2 regions of the Rhizobium sp. TH2 genome follow, and region 2 is predicted to be linked to the other one. Evidence: riboswitches for the same ligand, from Rfam matches in the RefSeq annotation. Region 2 holds a riboswitch; the other holds the start of a gene.

Region 1 (8,292 bases), on a different replicon from region 2:
TCATCTCGGCTGCATCGGCATAACCTACTTTGAATGGGCAAGCCCGCAACAGATAAGAACCGTGTTGCCCTGGACGAGGATCTGCGGACGTCAGGACGCAGAAGCGGCGGCCCGGGTGATCAGTAGGAAAGGCGCCACCGGCTTCAGCCGCGGAGTGAGAGGCGGGACATCCATTTCCGCGGCCATAGGCGTTGCAAGTCTGCTTCTCGACCGGTTCCCCGGAAATGCCGATCGAAAGGTCATCGACATCTCCGGCAATGGAGAGAACAATGACGGCCTGCCCGTTTTGCAGGCCAGGGAGAAGGCGATCGACAAGGGGTACACGATCAACGCGATTGCCATTCCATCGAAAGACGAAGCTGCGCTGGGCCGCCCACTGGCATCCTATTTCGCGGAAGACGTCATAGGCGGTTTCCAAGCCTTCGTTATGGTTCCACGGTCGACAAGCGACTACACAAAGGCGCTGCGTCGGAAGCTGGTAACGGAGATAGCCCTGAACATTGGGCCGAACCTGGCTAACTCCGAGGAACGCCTCGGGTGGCGGCTCGTTACAACAGTCGCGGACGCTCGATATGGCGCATCCAAATGGTAGCATTGGCTGCAACCGAATGCGGCGTCGCCTGCATATCTAGAACTCAGCCCTTTGCGATTCTTTTGTTGAACGACGCCCGCGAGCCCGCAGCCGCATAGAGCGGAAGTTTTTTCAGGTCGGCGCGGGTCAGGATCACTCCGGCCAGCTTCGCCCGCACTTCCGGTTCGCTGTCGAGCAGATCGGCGATGAGCTGCGGCGTTGCCCTGCCCCATTGCGCGGCAAGCACGAAATTATCGATCACGGGTTCGGCGGCGCGGGCATCGGAGGCGGTCGAGAGCGGAGCAAGATCGATGATGATGTGCTGGTACTGGCCGCGAAGCTCCGACATGAAGGTCTTGGCGCGATCGGAATTGAAGAGACTGGCCGGCTCGACCGTGCGATCCTTCAGCACCATGGGCAGCAGGGAAATATTGCTCCTGGAATCATAGAGCAAGGTTTCGTCGGTGCTCTTGTTCTGGAGCACGGCGTCGACGAGGCCCTGTTCCGCTTCGGCGGCGAGCCAGTCGCTCAGGCGCGGGTCGCGGGCATTGCCGTCGATCAGCAGCACGCTGCGGCCCTGGTTGGCGAGGTGGGCGGCGAGGTTGGCGGCGATGATGGTCGCGCCGTCGCCGGCAAGCGCCGAGGTGACGCCGGTCACCGTGCCCTGCCCATCCTTCTGGTGGCCGATCAGCGCCACGGCGGCCGAGCGGATCGTTTCCCCGAAGACCGAATAGGATTCGAGCACCGAGCGGCGGGCAGGTTCGGGCAGCGGCGCGCCCTTGCCGATCGTCATGGTGCCGAGATTTTTGGTGCCGCCGCGCGGCAGGTAGCCGAGGAAGCGGATCCCGAGCGCCCGCGCAATGACATCGCCGTCGCGCGCGCCACGGTCGGTCAGTTCGCGGAAGCCCGCTATGGCGCAGCCGATGACGGCACCCAGGATGGCGCCTACCGCGACGAGGAAGGGCACACGCGGCGCCATCGGTGCGGCGGGCAGCCGGGCATCACTCATGACGACGACATCCATGCCGGGCAGTGCGCGGGCGATCATCATGTCCTGAAGCTTCGCCTGCAGTGCGTCCTTTGCCGGGCCGCTCGCGCGGTCGATCTCGCTCTGCAGCGCCGCGCGCATGCGCGAATTGGCCATATCATTGTCCTGCGCGATCTTCTGCTTGAACGCCTCGGCAAAGGCCTGCGCGACTTTCTGGGCGACTGCCGGATTGGGATGGGTGTAGGAGATCGCGGCGACATAGGTGCGGCCGACGCGCGACGCCTTCACATTGGCCTGCAGGGCGGCTACGACCTGATCGAGATCGAGCTTCCTGGCGGCTTCGTCTGTCGAGGCCATTTTCATGCCCAGGCGGGCGCCGATCCGTGCGATCAGTTGCCTGAGGCCTGAAGCCGCAGGCTTGGCGAAGTCGGCGTCGTTGACTAGATCCAGCCGGTCGGCGACGATGGTCGCGACCGAGGCGGATCTCGCCAGTTCGAGCTGGGAAAGGAACTGGCCCTCCTCTTCGGGCGTCGTGGTCTCGATGCCCTGACGGACCGGATCGGCCGCAGGGCCGGAGCGCACCATGATGGTTGCGGCCGAGGAATAGACCGGCACCTGGCTCTGGGCATAGATGAAGCCGAGAACCGCGCCAATGATCGTGAGAAGCGCCACGATCTTCCACCGACGACGAGCGACGGCGAAAAGCTGTTCGAGAACGTGGAGGTCGGGATTGGCAGTGGCCGGAAGGTTCAAGGAAACACCCTGTGCTCGAAGAATTTGATGTGGCTATTGGGGTATAGAGGCAGGCCGCGGCGCAATCAAGTTCGGGCCTGCGTCGGACTTGCAGGATCACGGAATGTCGTCTACGTCTCACCTGCCCGCAATCATGCGGGCGATGATCTCAGGGCGGGGTGCGATTCCCCACCGGCGGTAAGTGGAGTATTCCACAAGCCCGCGAGCGCTTTCCGGCCTGCCGGAAAGGTCAGCAGATTCGGTGTGATTCCGAAGCCGACGGTATAGTCCGGATGGAAGAGATCGGTTTGCCTTCAGCACCCGTGCGCGCATGGGTGATCGTCGGCGTCCGCTTGCCCTGATTCATGCGTTGGGAAAGAAAGGACACGACCATGAATCTTGAACTATCCAATATCGAACAATCCAGAATCACATCCTCGCGCCGCATTGCGTTCGTCTCTGCGCGCTGGCACCGGGACATCGTCGATAATTGCCGCGATGCCTTCGCTACGGAGATCGCCGCCCTCACCGGTGGGCGCTACGAGATCGACTATTTCGAAGTGCCGGGCGCCTTCGAGATTCCGCTTCGTGCCAAGCGGCTTGCACGAGGTGCGCGCTACGACGCCGTGATCGGCGCGGCGCTGGTGGTGGATGGCGGTATCTACCGGCATGAATTCGTGGCGCAGGCTGTCATCAATGGCCTGATGCAGGTCGGGTTGGAAACCGATGTGCCGGTGCTCTCGGCGGTGCTGACGCCGCATCATTTCCACAGCGGTGCCGAGCACCAGACTTTCTTTGCCGAGCATTTCCGCGTCAAGGGCCGGGAGGTGGCTGCCGCTTGCCTCGCAATCGTCGAGGAAGCCGGCGCACTCAAGGCTGCGGCGTAAGAACGAAAAAACCCGGATGCTCGCGCATCCGGGTTTCCTTGCCATTGCTGGCGGAAGAGATCAATTGCCGTTGACGGCGTCCTTCAGGCCCTTGCCTGCGGAGAACTTCGGAACGTTGCGGGCCGGGATGTTGACCTTTTCACCGGTCGACACGTTGCGACCGACAGAGGCTTCGCGGCGGCTCACGGAGAAATTGCCGAAACCGACGAGACGGACATCGCCGCCCTTCTTGAGTTCTTCCTGAACGGCGTCGAACACGGCGTCCACTGCGGAGGCCGCGTCGGTCTTGCTCAGACTGGACTTCTCTGCGACTGCTGCCACGAGTTCACTCTTGTTCATGTTTCCACCCCTTTCCTAGCTGGTTTGAAACGACTCACGTTGTTCTTGGGGCAGTTAAAGACTTCGACTGCCCGACCGCAACCCTGATACAGAAGTTTCCCGAGAAATCCAGCCTGTTTAGACGATTTTTCATAAAGAAATGGCCGGTCTGGAGACCGGCCATCCGCAATTTTGGGTCAGTTTGCCGCCAGAGATACACTCGCTGGCCAGAACCTGACAATCTTTCCGCTCAGTGAGCGATCGAAAGTCCCGCATCATCGACGGCGCCCGGCTTTACCGGTGCGGGGTCGAATGATTCGTTCCACTCGATCGCCACGGGCTGGCGAGCAAGCGCATGTTCGAGAACCTCGCCCACGCGGGAGACCGGAATGATCTCCATATTGTTCTTCACATTGTCAGGAATATCCGCCAGATCCTTGGCGTTATCCTGCGGGATCAGAACCTTCTTGATGCCGCCTCGCAGTGCCGCGAGCAGTTTTTCCTTCAGGCCGCCGATCGGCGACACCCGGCCGCGCAGGGTGATTTCACCCGTCATCGCGACATCGTGTCGGACCGGAATGCCGGTCATGACCGAGACGATCGCCGTGACCATGCCGATACCCGCCGACGGGCCGTCCTTCGGGGTTGCGCCATCCGGTACGTGTACGTGGATGTCGCGCTTTTCGAAGAGCGGCGGTTCGATGCCGAAATCAAGCGCCCGCGAGCGGACATAGGATGCCGCCGCCGAGATCGATTCCTTCATCACGTCCTTGAGGTTGCCGGTGACCGTCATGCGGCCCTTGCCCGGCATCATCAGCGCCTCGACGGTGAGCAATTCGCCGCCGACTTCGGTCCAGGCAAGACCGCTGACCACGCCGACCATATCCTCGCGTTCGGCTTCGTCATGACGGAAGCGCGGCACGCCAAGATACTGGTGCAGGTTCTCCGTGGTCACGTCGACCTTCAGCACCTTGTTGCGCAGAATTTCGGTGACCGCCTTACGGGCAAGCTTGTTGAGCTCGCGTTCGTAATTACGGACGCCGGCTTCCCTGGTATAGGCGCGGATGACTTCCATCAGCGCTTCATCTGATATCGAGAACTCCTTCGGCTGCAGCGCGTGGTCGCGCATCGCCTTGGAAAGCAGGTGCCGCTTGGCGATTTCCAGCTTCTCGTCTTCGGTGTAGCCGGCAATACGGATGATCTCCATGCGGTCCATCAGAGGTGCAGGGATATTCAGCGTATTGGCCGTGGTCACGAACATGACGTTCGACAGGTCATATTCCACTTCGAGATAGTGGTCCATGAAGGTCGAGTTCTGTTCCGGATCGAGCACCTCGAGCAGAGCCGACGACGGGTCGCCGCGGAAGTCCTGGCCCATCTTGTCGATTTCATCGAGCAGGAAGAGCGGATTGGCCTTCTTTGCCTTCTTCATCGACTGGACGATCTTGCCGGGCATCGAGCCGATATAGGTCCGGCGGTGACCGCGGATCTCGGCCTCGTCACGCACGCCGCCAAGCGCCATGCGGACATATTCGCGGCCGGTCGCCTTGGCGATCGACTTGGCGAGCGAGGTCTTGCCGACGCCGGGAGGACCGACGAGGCACAGGATCGGGCCTTTGATCTTGGAGGAGCGCGCCTGCACGGCGAGATATTCGACGATGCGTTCCTTGACCTTGTCGAGACCGAAGTGATCCTCGTCGAGGATTTTCTCGGAGTTGATAAGGTCGGTCTTGACGCGGCTGAACTTGCCCCAGGGCAGGCTCAGCAACCAATCGAGATAATTGCGCACGACGGTCGATTCGGCCGACATCGGGCTCATCTGCTTGAGCTTGCGGAACTCGGCATCGGCCTTTTCGCGCGCTTCCTTGGAGAGCTTGGTCTTGCCGATACGGGCTTCCAGTTCGGCCATTTCATCGCGGCCGTCCTCGTCGCCCAGTTCCTTCTGGATCGCCTTCATCTGCTCATTGAGGTAGTATTCGCGCTGGGTCTTCTCCATCTGGCGCTTGACGCGCGAGCGGATGCGCTTCTCGACCTGCAGGACGGAGATCTCGCCTTCCATGAAGCCGAGCGCCTTTTCGAGCCGGCCCTTGACGGACACGGTTTCGAGCATTTCCTGCTTGTCGGTCAGCTTGATCGACAGATGCGAAGCGACCGTGTCGGCAAGCTTCGAATAATCGTCGATCTGGCCGGCGGCGCTGACGACCTCGGGAGAGATCTTCTTGTTGAGCTTGACGTAGTTTTCGAATTCGGAAACCACCGAGCGCGACATCGCCTCGATCTCGACCGCGTCCTCTTCGGGCTCGGCAAGGATCGACGCGGTGGCTTCGTAGAAGTCCTCGCGGGCGGTGTAGTGTTCGATGCGGGCGCGCGCCCTGCCCTCAACGAGCACCTTGACGGTGCCATCGGGCAGTTTCAGCAGTTGCAGCACGTTGGCAGCGGTGCCGACCTCGAAGATCGCCGAAGGCGGCGGATCATCGTCGGTCGCATTTTTCTGGGTGACGAGAAGGATTTGCCGATCGGTTCCGATCACCTCTTCAAGCGCGCGGATGGATTTCTCGCGGCCCACGAAGAGCGGAACGATCATGTGGGGGAATACCACGATGTCGCGCAGCGGCAGAACGGGGTAATTCTCCTGACTTCCTTCAGTCGGGAATGTCTTTTTGGTCATTTCTTTCCCTTTCAAGTCCAAGCCTTAGACAAGGCCAGGGCGGCAATCCCTCACTAGGCGATGCCGACCTGTAGTAGCCGTTTCCGGCCACGCTAACAGGTGGCTATGCCGGGTGGACAATTCAAGCCTGATTCAGGCCACTCGAAACACCTGATGTCAAATGCCTGTCACAATCCCGAGATCAAATTAGCCAAGGCGGATGTTGCGAACCTTGCGCACAAGCCCGGGCCGGCAGAATCGTCGGGAAAGCAACGCTTTCACAGTCTTTTTTGCGCCTGTTGGGCGGGACGCGCAACGAAAAACATGCCGATATCGCGGGAATATTGCATCGCATACAATGAAAAAGGCCCGGATTTTGCCGGGCCTTGGATGGTATGGGCGGTGGGTAAGTGCCTTAGGCTGCCGACAGCATCCTTGTCTCGTCCTCACCGAACATGCGCTCCAGGTTGAGGAAGCAGATCATGCTGTCCTGGTAGGTAATGATGCCATCCGCGTAAGACACGGCCGCACTGATGTCAGGCACCGGCTGAAGCAGTTCCTGGCCGATCGTCAGGATATCAGAGACCCCATCGACCAGAAGCCCGATCGCCATGCCGTGAACCTCGGCCACGACGATGGCGCTACGCTCATTGGGTTCGGCCTTGATCATGCCGAGCTTGCGGGCGAGATCGATAATCGGAATGACGGTTCCCCGGAGATTCATCACGCCGAGAACATCCGGTGGCGTATGGGGCAGCGGCGTCGCCGGAGCCCAACCACGGATTTCGCGGATCGAGGTGGTGCGCACGCAGAAATCCTGATTGTGGAGGCGGAAGGCGATGATCTCCAAAATCTGGTTTGCGTTGCCGGCATTGCTGGAGTGAGATGAGAACATCAGAATTCCGACCATTCCTGTTTGAGTGCCGCGTTGCCCAAGCGTGCCGCACTCCATGCGCTGATTTTATCGGCTATTGACTGGAACAATGAGGCCTATTGCTTAAATCAAACTTAAGTCAAAACGCGAGTAATCGCATCCGACCGACGCTAAAGGTCATGTGGTATGGCCAAACGAAAAAGGCCCGGAAAAACCGGGCCTTCAATTCGAAGTTGGACTGGCCTCAAGCCGAAGCGGGAGCCTTGTCCTCACGCCGGTCGGCATAGATGTAGAGCGGACGGGCATTGCCCTTGACCACTTCATCCGAGATGACGACTTCCTGGACGCCGTCGAGCGTCGGTAGCTCGAACATCGTGTCGAGCAGGATCTTCTCCATGATCGAGCGCAGGCCACGGGCGCCGGTCTTGCGAACGATCGCACGCTTGGCGATTTCGCGCAGAGCGGTCTCGTGGAAATTGAGCTCGATGTCCTCCATCTCGAACAGGCGCTGGTACTGCTTGACAAGCGCGTTCTTCGGCTCGGACAGGATCTGGATCAGCGCATCCTCATCGAGGTCCTCAAGCGTCGCGATGACAGGCAGACGGCCGATGAATTCCGGGATCAGGCCGAAACGGACCAAATCTTCCGGCTCAAGGTCGCGCAGCACATGACCAACGCGGCGTTCGTCGGGAGCGGCGACCTTGGCGCCGAAGCCGATCGAGGTCTTTTCCGAGCGTGCCAGGATCACCTTTTCGAGGCCGGCAAAGGCGCCGCCGCAGATGAACAGGATGTTGGTCGTATCCACCTGCAGGAATTCCTGCTGCGGGTGCTTGCGGCCGCCCTGCGGCGGAACCGAGGCAACCGTGCCTTCCATGATCTTGAGCAGCGCCTGCTGGACGCCCTCGCCCGACACGTCGCGGGTGATCGAGGGATTGTCCGACTTGCGGCTGATCTTGTCGACTTCGTCGATATAGACGATGCCACGCTGGGCGCGCTCGACATTGTAATCAGCGGACTGGAGCAGCTTCAGGATGATGTTCTCGACATCCTCGCCGACATAGCCGGCTTCGGTCAGCGTCGTCGCATCGGCCATGGTGAACGGCACGTCGATGATGCGCGCGAGCGTCTGGGCGAGATAGGTCTTGCCGCAGCCGGTGGGGCCGACCAGCAGGATGTTGGACTTTGCGAGTTCCACGTCCTGATTCTTGGTGGCGTGCGCCAGGCGCTTGTAATGATTGTGCACCGCGACGGAAAGGATGCGCTTGGCCTGCTTCT
Region 2 (8,292 bases):
CGCGACCGAGAGCCGACGTCGTGCTCTTGAAAGGGGAGACGAGGACGATGCCGACACCACACCAACCCAGTCTAATAGTTCGACAGAAATCCCCACAGAACATCGAGTTTCCGTTTGCGTCGCTCTCCGATTGGCTGATCCCAACCGAGCTGTTCTTCGTGCGAAACCATTTCCCGTCGCCGGACCTCGATGCGCGAGACTGGAGATTGCGCGTTGGCGGGGCGGTGGAGCGGCCGATCGAACTTGACCTCGACAGCATCAAGGCGATGCGGAGCACGACGTTCACCGCCGTCGTCGAGTGTGCAGGGAACGGGCGCGTCTACTATGTGCCGGCGAAGGAGGGGTTGCAGTGGCAGAACGGAGCCGTCGGCAATGCCGCGTGGACAGGTGTTCTTCTGCGCGAGATTTTGGAAATGGCGGGCGTTAAGCGAACCGCATGTGAGGTTCTGCTCGCAGGCGCCGACAGCGGCGTCGTCGACTCCAACAAGAAAACGGCTTCTCCCGGCCCCATCGCTTTTGCGCGCAGTTTACCGCTGGAGAAGGCCATCGCTGACAGCACGATCCTTGCCTATTCGATGAACGACGAGCCGTTGACGCGCGATCACGGCTACCCGCTACGCGCGGTCGTGGGTGGCTGGTTCGGGATGGCTTGGGTCAAGTGGATCACGCATATCACGGTTGTGGAGCAACCGTTCCTTGGCTACTGGCAGGCGCGCGACTATTTCCGTTGGGAGCGCAGCTTCGGGGAACCCAGGCTGGTCCCCCTTGCGGAGATGGAGGTCAAAGCGCAGATCGCGCGTCCCGTGCAGGGGGCGCGTCTCATCGTCGGCCAACCGTATCGGATATTCGGAGCCAGCTGGAGCGGCGAGGCTGCTATCCGGCAGGTGCAGGTCTGCACCGGAGATGGCAGGGGCTGGCGTGAGGGAAGGCTCCTCGAAACAGAACGTCCCTATGCATGGCGCTTGTGGGAGTACATTTGGACCCCTGAGGAAGTGGGGCGACGTATACTGCGATGTCGCGCGATCGATGGGGCGGGGTGCGTGCAGCCCGACCTCCAGCGTTCCGACTGCGAGAGCTACGCGGCCAATTGGATCGTTCCGGTGGAGGTTACGGTCGTTCCGGAGCCTCAGACGTACGAGGAGGAATTCGTGATCTAATCACCCGCATGGGGCGGAATGGCGGCTTTTGGCGCAACTAAGACCGCGTTGTCACTGCGTCATGTCCGTTTTGCAAGCAACGGCGGCCGGTGGCTCGATGACCACTATGGGGGCGCAAAGCAGCCAAAGCTTTCGATGCTGACAGAATGTCCGTTCGGCGGGTGAAAGCAGCATAAACGTTCAAATGGCTTGATGGGATTCGAACTGTGGACCCGCATGTTACGACGGATGCAAGGGAGCCGGCTTGGCAGAAGGCAGCCCATCTGCGCGCCTAGCCGAACAGCCCCGGATTGCAGAGATACGCAGGCTCACGTGCGCATCCCTGCCAAAACGAAAATGAAATGGTCAGGCAGCCTGCGCGGCGCCAACCGCGACCTGCCCCTCGACGAAAGCGATCAGGTCTTTGATGGTGATTAGCGGAAGCTGGTGCGTTTCAGCGAACACCAGCAGATCGGGAAGGCGCGCCATCGTCCCATCGTCATTGGCAACCTCGCAAATTACCCCTGAAGCAGACTTCCCGGCGAGGCGCGCGAGATCCACCGCCGCCTCCGTATGGCCCGGCCGGCCGCGCACACCCTCGGGATGTGCCCGCAGAGGAAAGATGTGGCCCGGTCTGGCGAAATCCGCCGGCCGTGAACCGGAAGCCACCAAGGCTCGCACGGTCGCAGCCCGATCATCCGCCGAGATGCCGGTCGTCGTTCCCGGAAGATAATCGACGGACACGGTGAATGCCGTTTTGTGGAGCTCGGTGTTCCGGGGAACCATCAGGGGGATATCGAGCGCGTCGAGACGCCCTCCTTCCATCGCAACGCAGATCAGCCCGCGCGCGTGCTTCATCATGAAGGCGATCGTTTCCGACGTCACCGCATCCGAGGCGACGATGATGTCGCCTTCGTTCTCCCGGTCTTCGTCATCCACGGCCACAATCATGCCGCCCCGCGCAAGCACCGCGATTGCGTCTTCAATTTTCGAGATTTTCATTCCATAGCCTTTCAAGGGTTGCCGACATCGGCGTAAAACCGCGACTTCGCAGCCGCTATTCATCCCTTGGGCGAACAAGCCCGCACCCGCTCGATGAGGAGCGGTTTTGCAGACGTTGTTCTCTTCCATCCGGACTATGACCGTCGGCCCCGGCATCGCACCGGGTCTGCTGACCCTCCACGTGAGTGGAAGCGCTCGCGGGCTCCTGGATTTCTCCAGATACCGCCGGTGGGGACTTTCACCCCGCCCTGAGAACACGTCTAAATAAAGAGTTCCTGCAAAGGAATGCAAGAGGCCTCATGATATTTTACCAGCAGCAGAAGCCGCCATCGACCAGGAGGTCCACGCCAGTGACAAAGCTTGCTGCCCCCGAAAGCAGGAAAACGGCGGGACCGACCATTTCATCCACCGTCGCCATGCGCTGCATAGGGGTCTGCTCCTCGAACAGCTTTGTCTGATGCACCATTTCCGGCCGGGTGTTCATTGGTGTGGCCGTGTAACCCGGGCTAATAGTGTTCACGCGAATGCCACGGCCGACCCATTCCATTGCCATCGACTTCGACATGTGGATGACGCCGGCCTTCGAGGCGTTGTAGTGGCATTGATTGAGACCCCGGTTGACGATCACTCCGGACATTGACGCGATATTGACGATCGATCCGCGCCCGTTCTTTAACATCGCGCGCGCTTCCGCCTGGCAAGAGAGGAAAACGCCCTTCAGGTTGACGTCGATCATCGTCTGGAACTGGCTTTCCTCCATCTCGTCGGCCGGGTTGGCGTTGGCGATGCCGGCTGCGTTGAGGGCAAGTGTCAGCGGACCAAGCTCGGCCTCCGTACGGGCAACCGCCTCATTCAAGGCACCGCCACTGGTCACATCGGCGGCGATCTGAATGCTGCGACGCCCGGTCTTCCTGATGAATTCAGCCGTCTGCGCCAATCCGTCGTCGGTGCGGCGATCGAGAAGGGCAACGTCTGCCCCGCATTGCGCTAGCCCCTTGGCGATTCTTTGGCCGATGCCGCTGCCGGCACCTGTCACGAATGCGACGTTCCCGGAGAGATCGAATAGTTTCGGCGCATTGAGAGCGATGTCGGACACGATGAAATTCTCCTGCTTTAGCTGGTCGCCAGTTCCATGATTGAGACATCGTTGGCATCTTCCCGCTTCAGGATGCCGGCCTGCTTGCCTTGCGACATGACCATGATACGGCTTGAGACCCCGAGTACCTCTTCGAGATCCGAACTGACCACGATCACCGAGACCCCCTGACGCGCCAAATCCATGATGAGATCGTAGATCGACGAGCGGGCCCCCACGTCAATGCCACGCGTCGGCTCGTCCAGTACGACGACCTGCGGCTTGCGCGCCAACCACTTGGCCAGCACCACCTTCTGCTGGTTGCCGCCCGAGAGCTCTCCGGCATTCTGGCGGCCGCGGCCCTTCACGCCGAACTTCCTGATGTATTCGTCGGCAAACTGATGAAGGCGGCCAGAGGAAATCCAGCCCTTCGGGGCAATATCGGCGAGATTGGCGTAGGCGATATTCTCGGCAATCGAATGATCAAGTATTACGCCCTGAAGCTTGCGGTCTTCCGGCACGAGAACGATGCCGTTGCGGATCGAATCCATTGGCGAACGGGGTGTAACCGCCTCGCCACGCAGGAAGACCTCGCCGCTGGAAATGGGATCTGCACCGGTAATGGCGCGCACGAGTTCCGTGCGGCCGGCTCCCATGAGGCCCGCTATCCCGAAGACCTCGCCCTTCCGGACCGAAAAGCTGATATTCCTAAACGCGTTGGTCGGCGAGGCCAGGTTTCTGACTTCGAGCGTCACCTCGTCCGACGGCGATGGAATCGTGGGGAACATCCGTTCAAGAGAGCGTCCGACCATCGCTTCGACAATGGTGCGTACGGGAACGTCGCCGGTGTCGAACTCCCGGACCTTGGCGCCGTCGCGCATGACAACGATGCGGTCGGCAATCTGCCGGATCTCCTCAAGACGGTGAGAAATGTAGATGATGCCGACGCCTTCGGACTTGAGACGCTCGATCTGCTGGAACAGCAGTTGGGTTTCCTCGCCGCCCAGAGCGGCGGTCGGCTCGTCCAGGATCAGCAGGCGGGCATTGAGCGTCAGCGCCTTTGCGATCTCGATGAGCTGCTGTTTTCCCGTCGAAAGCCCTTCGACAAGACGATCGGGGGAGATATCGAGACCCAGCCGCTTGAGGCCACTGCGTGCACGATCCTCCATGGCCCTTCGATCGATCCGGCCGGACTTCATCGGATAGCGGCCGACAAAGATATTCTCCGCGATGGATAGCTTCGGGAGCAGTTTCAGTTCCTGATGTATCATGCCCACACCCTCGTCCATCGCGGCGCGCGGATTGGCGGGGGCATAGGCCGCGCCCAGCCACGTCATTTCGCCGGAAGATGGCTGGACGGCGCCGGAAATGACGTTGGAAAGCGTCGATTTTCCGGCACCGTTTTCGCCGAGCAGCGCCACGACTTCCCCGGGATGGATGTCGATATCGACACCATGCACCACCTTGATCGGGCCGTAGGATTTCTCAATTCCACGGAGCGACAGGATGGGAGAGCGGGTGGTCATGACGCTGCTGCCTTTTCAGATATCAAGTCAAGTTACGGATGGTTCTTAACAAACTCGGGCGCATTCTCGCAGGTCGTCAGCACAGCGTTGGGGGTCTGACGTTCCTCGACTTTCTGGCCTGCGGCGACGGCGAGCGCGGCTTCGACGGCGAGAACGCCCATCTTCTGCGTGCTCTGCGTCGCGGTGACGATGAAGGGGCCCTTGCATTTGGCGAGATGTTCCAGTGCCGAGACGTCACCGTCATAGCCGCCGATGATGACCTTGTCGGAAAGGTTGGCGACATCGACAGCCTTCGCCGCACCCATCGCTAGGCCGTCGGCCTGTCCGAAGATCATCGTGATGTCGGGATGCGCCTGCAGCATGTTCTGAGCGATCGAGAAGCCCTCGTCGGCGGACCACATATTGCTCCATTGCTGATCGACGAGTTCGACGCCCGGATTTTCGTCGATCGCACGCTTGCAGCCTGTAAAGCGATCGACTTCCGGCGTGGTGCCCTTCTGGCCGTGGATGATCGCGATCTTACCCTTGCCGCCGGCCTTTTCGATGATGTGCTTGCAGACGGCATATGCCGATTCGACGCTTTCGCCGGCGATGAAGGTATCGCCCGGCGCGTTGTCCGGGACGCGGTCGACATTGATCACCGGAATACCGGCTTCGCGTGCAAGACGCGTCGGAACTGCTGCCGCGGCGGCTCCTGCGGGAATGTAGATGAATGCATCGATGCCTTGGGTCATCAGATCCTGCACCTGGCTGACCTGCGTGGCTGTGTCGTTCTTGGCATCGACGACGACGACTTCGATCCCCTTGCTCTTCGCATATTTTTCAACACCCAGCTTGATCTGGTTGAAAAAATCCGCCTGAAGATTCGGCACGGCAAGGCCGATCTTCTTGACCTCCGCCGCGGATGCGCCGAGGGGAGACATCAGGATCGCGGCGGCGGTGGCCGCCATCAGCAGTTTTGAAAATTTCATGGTTACTCCTCCGATTTACCCGGTGGATTTTCCTGCTCGGCAGGACCACCAGCTCCCTTTTGCCGGTCCGCACCATTGCTGACCGTTTCCAGCATCCCGTGGCGCCCGCGCCGACGGGATGAAGATTCCTCACTTCCGCTTGCGATAGGTCTCCGCCGTGACCGCCAGAACGATGACGGCGCCGATGATCACCTGCTGCATGAACGGTGAGACGCTCAACAGATTGAGCCCGTTGCGCAGGACGCCGATGATGAGCACGCCGATGATCGTGCCGCCGATGCCACCCGTGCCGCCTGAAAGCGACGTGCCCCCGATCACGACGGCGGCGATGGCATCGAGTTCGTAGGAGACGCCGGACGAAGGCTGGACCGAATCCAGCCGAGCCGCCAGGACCATGCCGGCCAATCCCGCCAGGAAGCTGCAAACGACGTAGACGAGGACGGTCGCGCGCTGAACGTTGATTCCAGCCAGACGCGCCACTTCGGCGTTTCCGCCTATAGCGTAAAGAATACGGCCGCCGTGGCGATAGCGCTGATAGAGCAGACCGAGGATGAACACGATAAGCATTACGGCGACGGTCAGCGTCAGAAAGCCGCCGAACCGGACGATCGCCATCGTGTTGAACCAGGCTGGAAAACCGATGATCTGCTGCCCATCGGTTATCATGTTGGCGACGCCGCGCGCGATCGACATCATGGCAAGCGTCGCGATGAACGCGGGCACGTTGAAACGCGTGATGAGCAGACCCGCGATCAAGCCATTGAGCGAGGCGACGAACAACGCAAGTGGGATCGCAAGCCCCATCGGCACGCCGGCTACCACGTTCAGGTAACCGAGCACCATCATCGCCAGGGCCATGACGGAACCGACGGCAAGGTCGATGCCGCCGATCAGGATGACAAGCGTCATGCCGACGGCCATCACGCCGAGAACCGTGATTTGATCCAATATATTGAGGAAGTTCCTCACCGAAAGAAATTTGTCGGTCGCGAAAGTGAGGAACAGGCACAGGACGATGAGGCCGATCAACGGCCCCGTGGCCCCCCGCATCGACGGAAACATAGAGCGCACGCTCCCTTCATTGTCTTTCATCGTCGCAAGCATCTAGCGCTCCTCCCGCTGCCTGCTCCTCTAGCAGCGATTAGCATAAATATTCAATACCGTTTGTAAATTCGTACATGATGGCTCCATCGCATGTCAATATTTTTATTCCAGCATAATTAGCGCAATCGGCAGGCTTTTCGCTTGACTTGCCGCCGCTTAGTGCAAATATATGTGCAACTGTATATTTATGCACAAAGAGGGTTTCATGCAGCCGAACGATCTCGACCGTATCGCTCGACAGATCCGACTCCGCGATCTCCAGGCGGTTTTCGAAGCAGGCGCCGGCCATATCGGCGGAGAGATGTCCGCGATCGACATTCTCACCGCGCTCTATTTCCGGGTGCTACGCATCTGGCCCGATCAGCCGAAACATCCGGGTCGGGATCGTTTCGTGCTTTCGAAAGGGCATGTCGCGCTCGCGCTTTATGTGACGCTTGCAAAGCGTGGATTTCTGCCCGAGGAAGAAATCAGCACATTCCTGAAGCCGCATTCGCGGCTGAACGGACATCCGAATTGCACCAAGGTTCCGGGCATCGAGACCAATACCGGGCCCCTCGGCCACGGCCTGCCGGTTGCGGTGGGAATGGCCAAGGCCGCGAAGCTCACCGGCGGCAGCTATCGCACCTATGTCATGACCGGCGACGGGGAGATGCAGGAAGGATCAAACTGGGAGGCCATCTCCTGCGCTGCGCAGTTCGGCTTGGACAATCTGACGCTGATCATAGACCACAACCGCTTCCAGCAAGGCGCCACCTTGAAGGACACCAACAACCTCGCCCCCTTCCCAGCCAAACTCCAAGCCTTCGGCTGGGATGTGACCGAGATCAACGGCAATAGCATGGACGAAATCGTTCCGGCGCTGGAATGGCGTGGCAACCGGCCGCATTGTATCGTTGCGCATACCAACAAGGGCCATGGCATCTCATTCATGCAGGACAAAGTCGAATGGCATCACAAGGTACCGAATGCCGAGCAATACAAGATCGCGACGAGCGAGCTTTCGGAGGCCCTGTGATGAACGCCATGACATCTTCCGCCACGTTGCATGACTGCCGCGACGCCTTCGTTTCCACGCTCGAACGCCTGAGCGCAGAGAATTCCAGGATCGTGGCGGTCTGCAACGACTCCGTCGGCTCGTCGAAGCTGGGTGGGTTCAAATCCAAATGGCCGGAAAGGCTGGTGAATGTGGGCATCGCCGAACAGAATTTGGTGGGCGTTGGCGCGGGCCTTGCGAATGGCGGCCTCCTGCCCTTCGTCTGCGGCGCCGCCTGCTTCCTGACCGGGCGGTCTCTCGAGCAGATCAAGGCCGACATCGCCTATTCCAATGCCAACGTCAAACTCGTCGGCATTTCGTCCGGCATGGCTTATGGCGAGCTCGGCCCGACCCACCATTCCATCGAGGACTTTGCCTGGACGAGAGTCCTGCCCAATCTGCCGGTGATCGCGCCTTGCGATTCGATCGAAACGGCTGCGGCCGT

What was found. Region 2 has a riboswitch for FMN ahead of ribB (3,4-dihydroxy-2-butanone-4-phosphate synthase). Riboswitches for the same ligand answer to the same signal wherever they lie in the genome.
Region 1: linked by a shared signal. The riboswitch ahead of IHQ71_RS10285 (6,7-dimethyl-8-ribityllumazine synthase) and the one ahead of ribB (3,4-dihydroxy-2-butanone-4-phosphate synthase) in region 2 are both predicted to bind FMN.

Annotation. Positions count from the first base shown of each region.
Region 1 is NZ_CP062231.1:2,049,710-2,058,001, reverse strand. Features, by position in the region: gene IHQ71_RS10295 (DUF1194 domain-containing protein) at 1-592, shown strand, start outside; gene IHQ71_RS10290 (Wzz/FepE/Etk N-terminal domain-containing protein) at 636-2,312, opposite strand; FMN riboswitch at 2,453-2,600, shown strand; gene IHQ71_RS10285 (6,7-dimethyl-8-ribityllumazine synthase) at 2,684-3,178, shown strand; gene hupB (DNA-binding protein HupB) at 3,239-3,517, opposite strand; gene lon (endopeptidase La) at 3,747-6,164, opposite strand; gene IHQ71_RS10270 (chemotaxis protein CheW) at 6,559-7,038, opposite strand; gene clpX (ATP-dependent Clp protease ATP-binding subunit ClpX) at 7,262-8,292, opposite strand, start outside.
Region 2 is NZ_CP062232.1:170,295-178,586, reverse strand. Features, by position in the region: gene IHQ71_RS29700 (sulfite oxidase) at 48-1,157, shown strand; gene ribB (3,4-dihydroxy-2-butanone-4-phosphate synthase) at 1,503-2,138, opposite strand; FMN riboswitch at 2,252-2,398, opposite strand; gene IHQ71_RS29690 (SDR family oxidoreductase) at 2,446-3,234, opposite strand; gene IHQ71_RS29685 (sugar ABC transporter ATP-binding protein) at 3,252-4,739, opposite strand; gene IHQ71_RS29680 (substrate-binding domain-containing protein) at 4,772-5,710, opposite strand; gene IHQ71_RS29675 (ABC transporter permease) at 5,840-6,814, opposite strand; gene IHQ71_RS29670 (transketolase) at 7,020-7,829, shown strand; gene IHQ71_RS29665 (transketolase family protein) at 7,829-8,292, shown strand, end outside.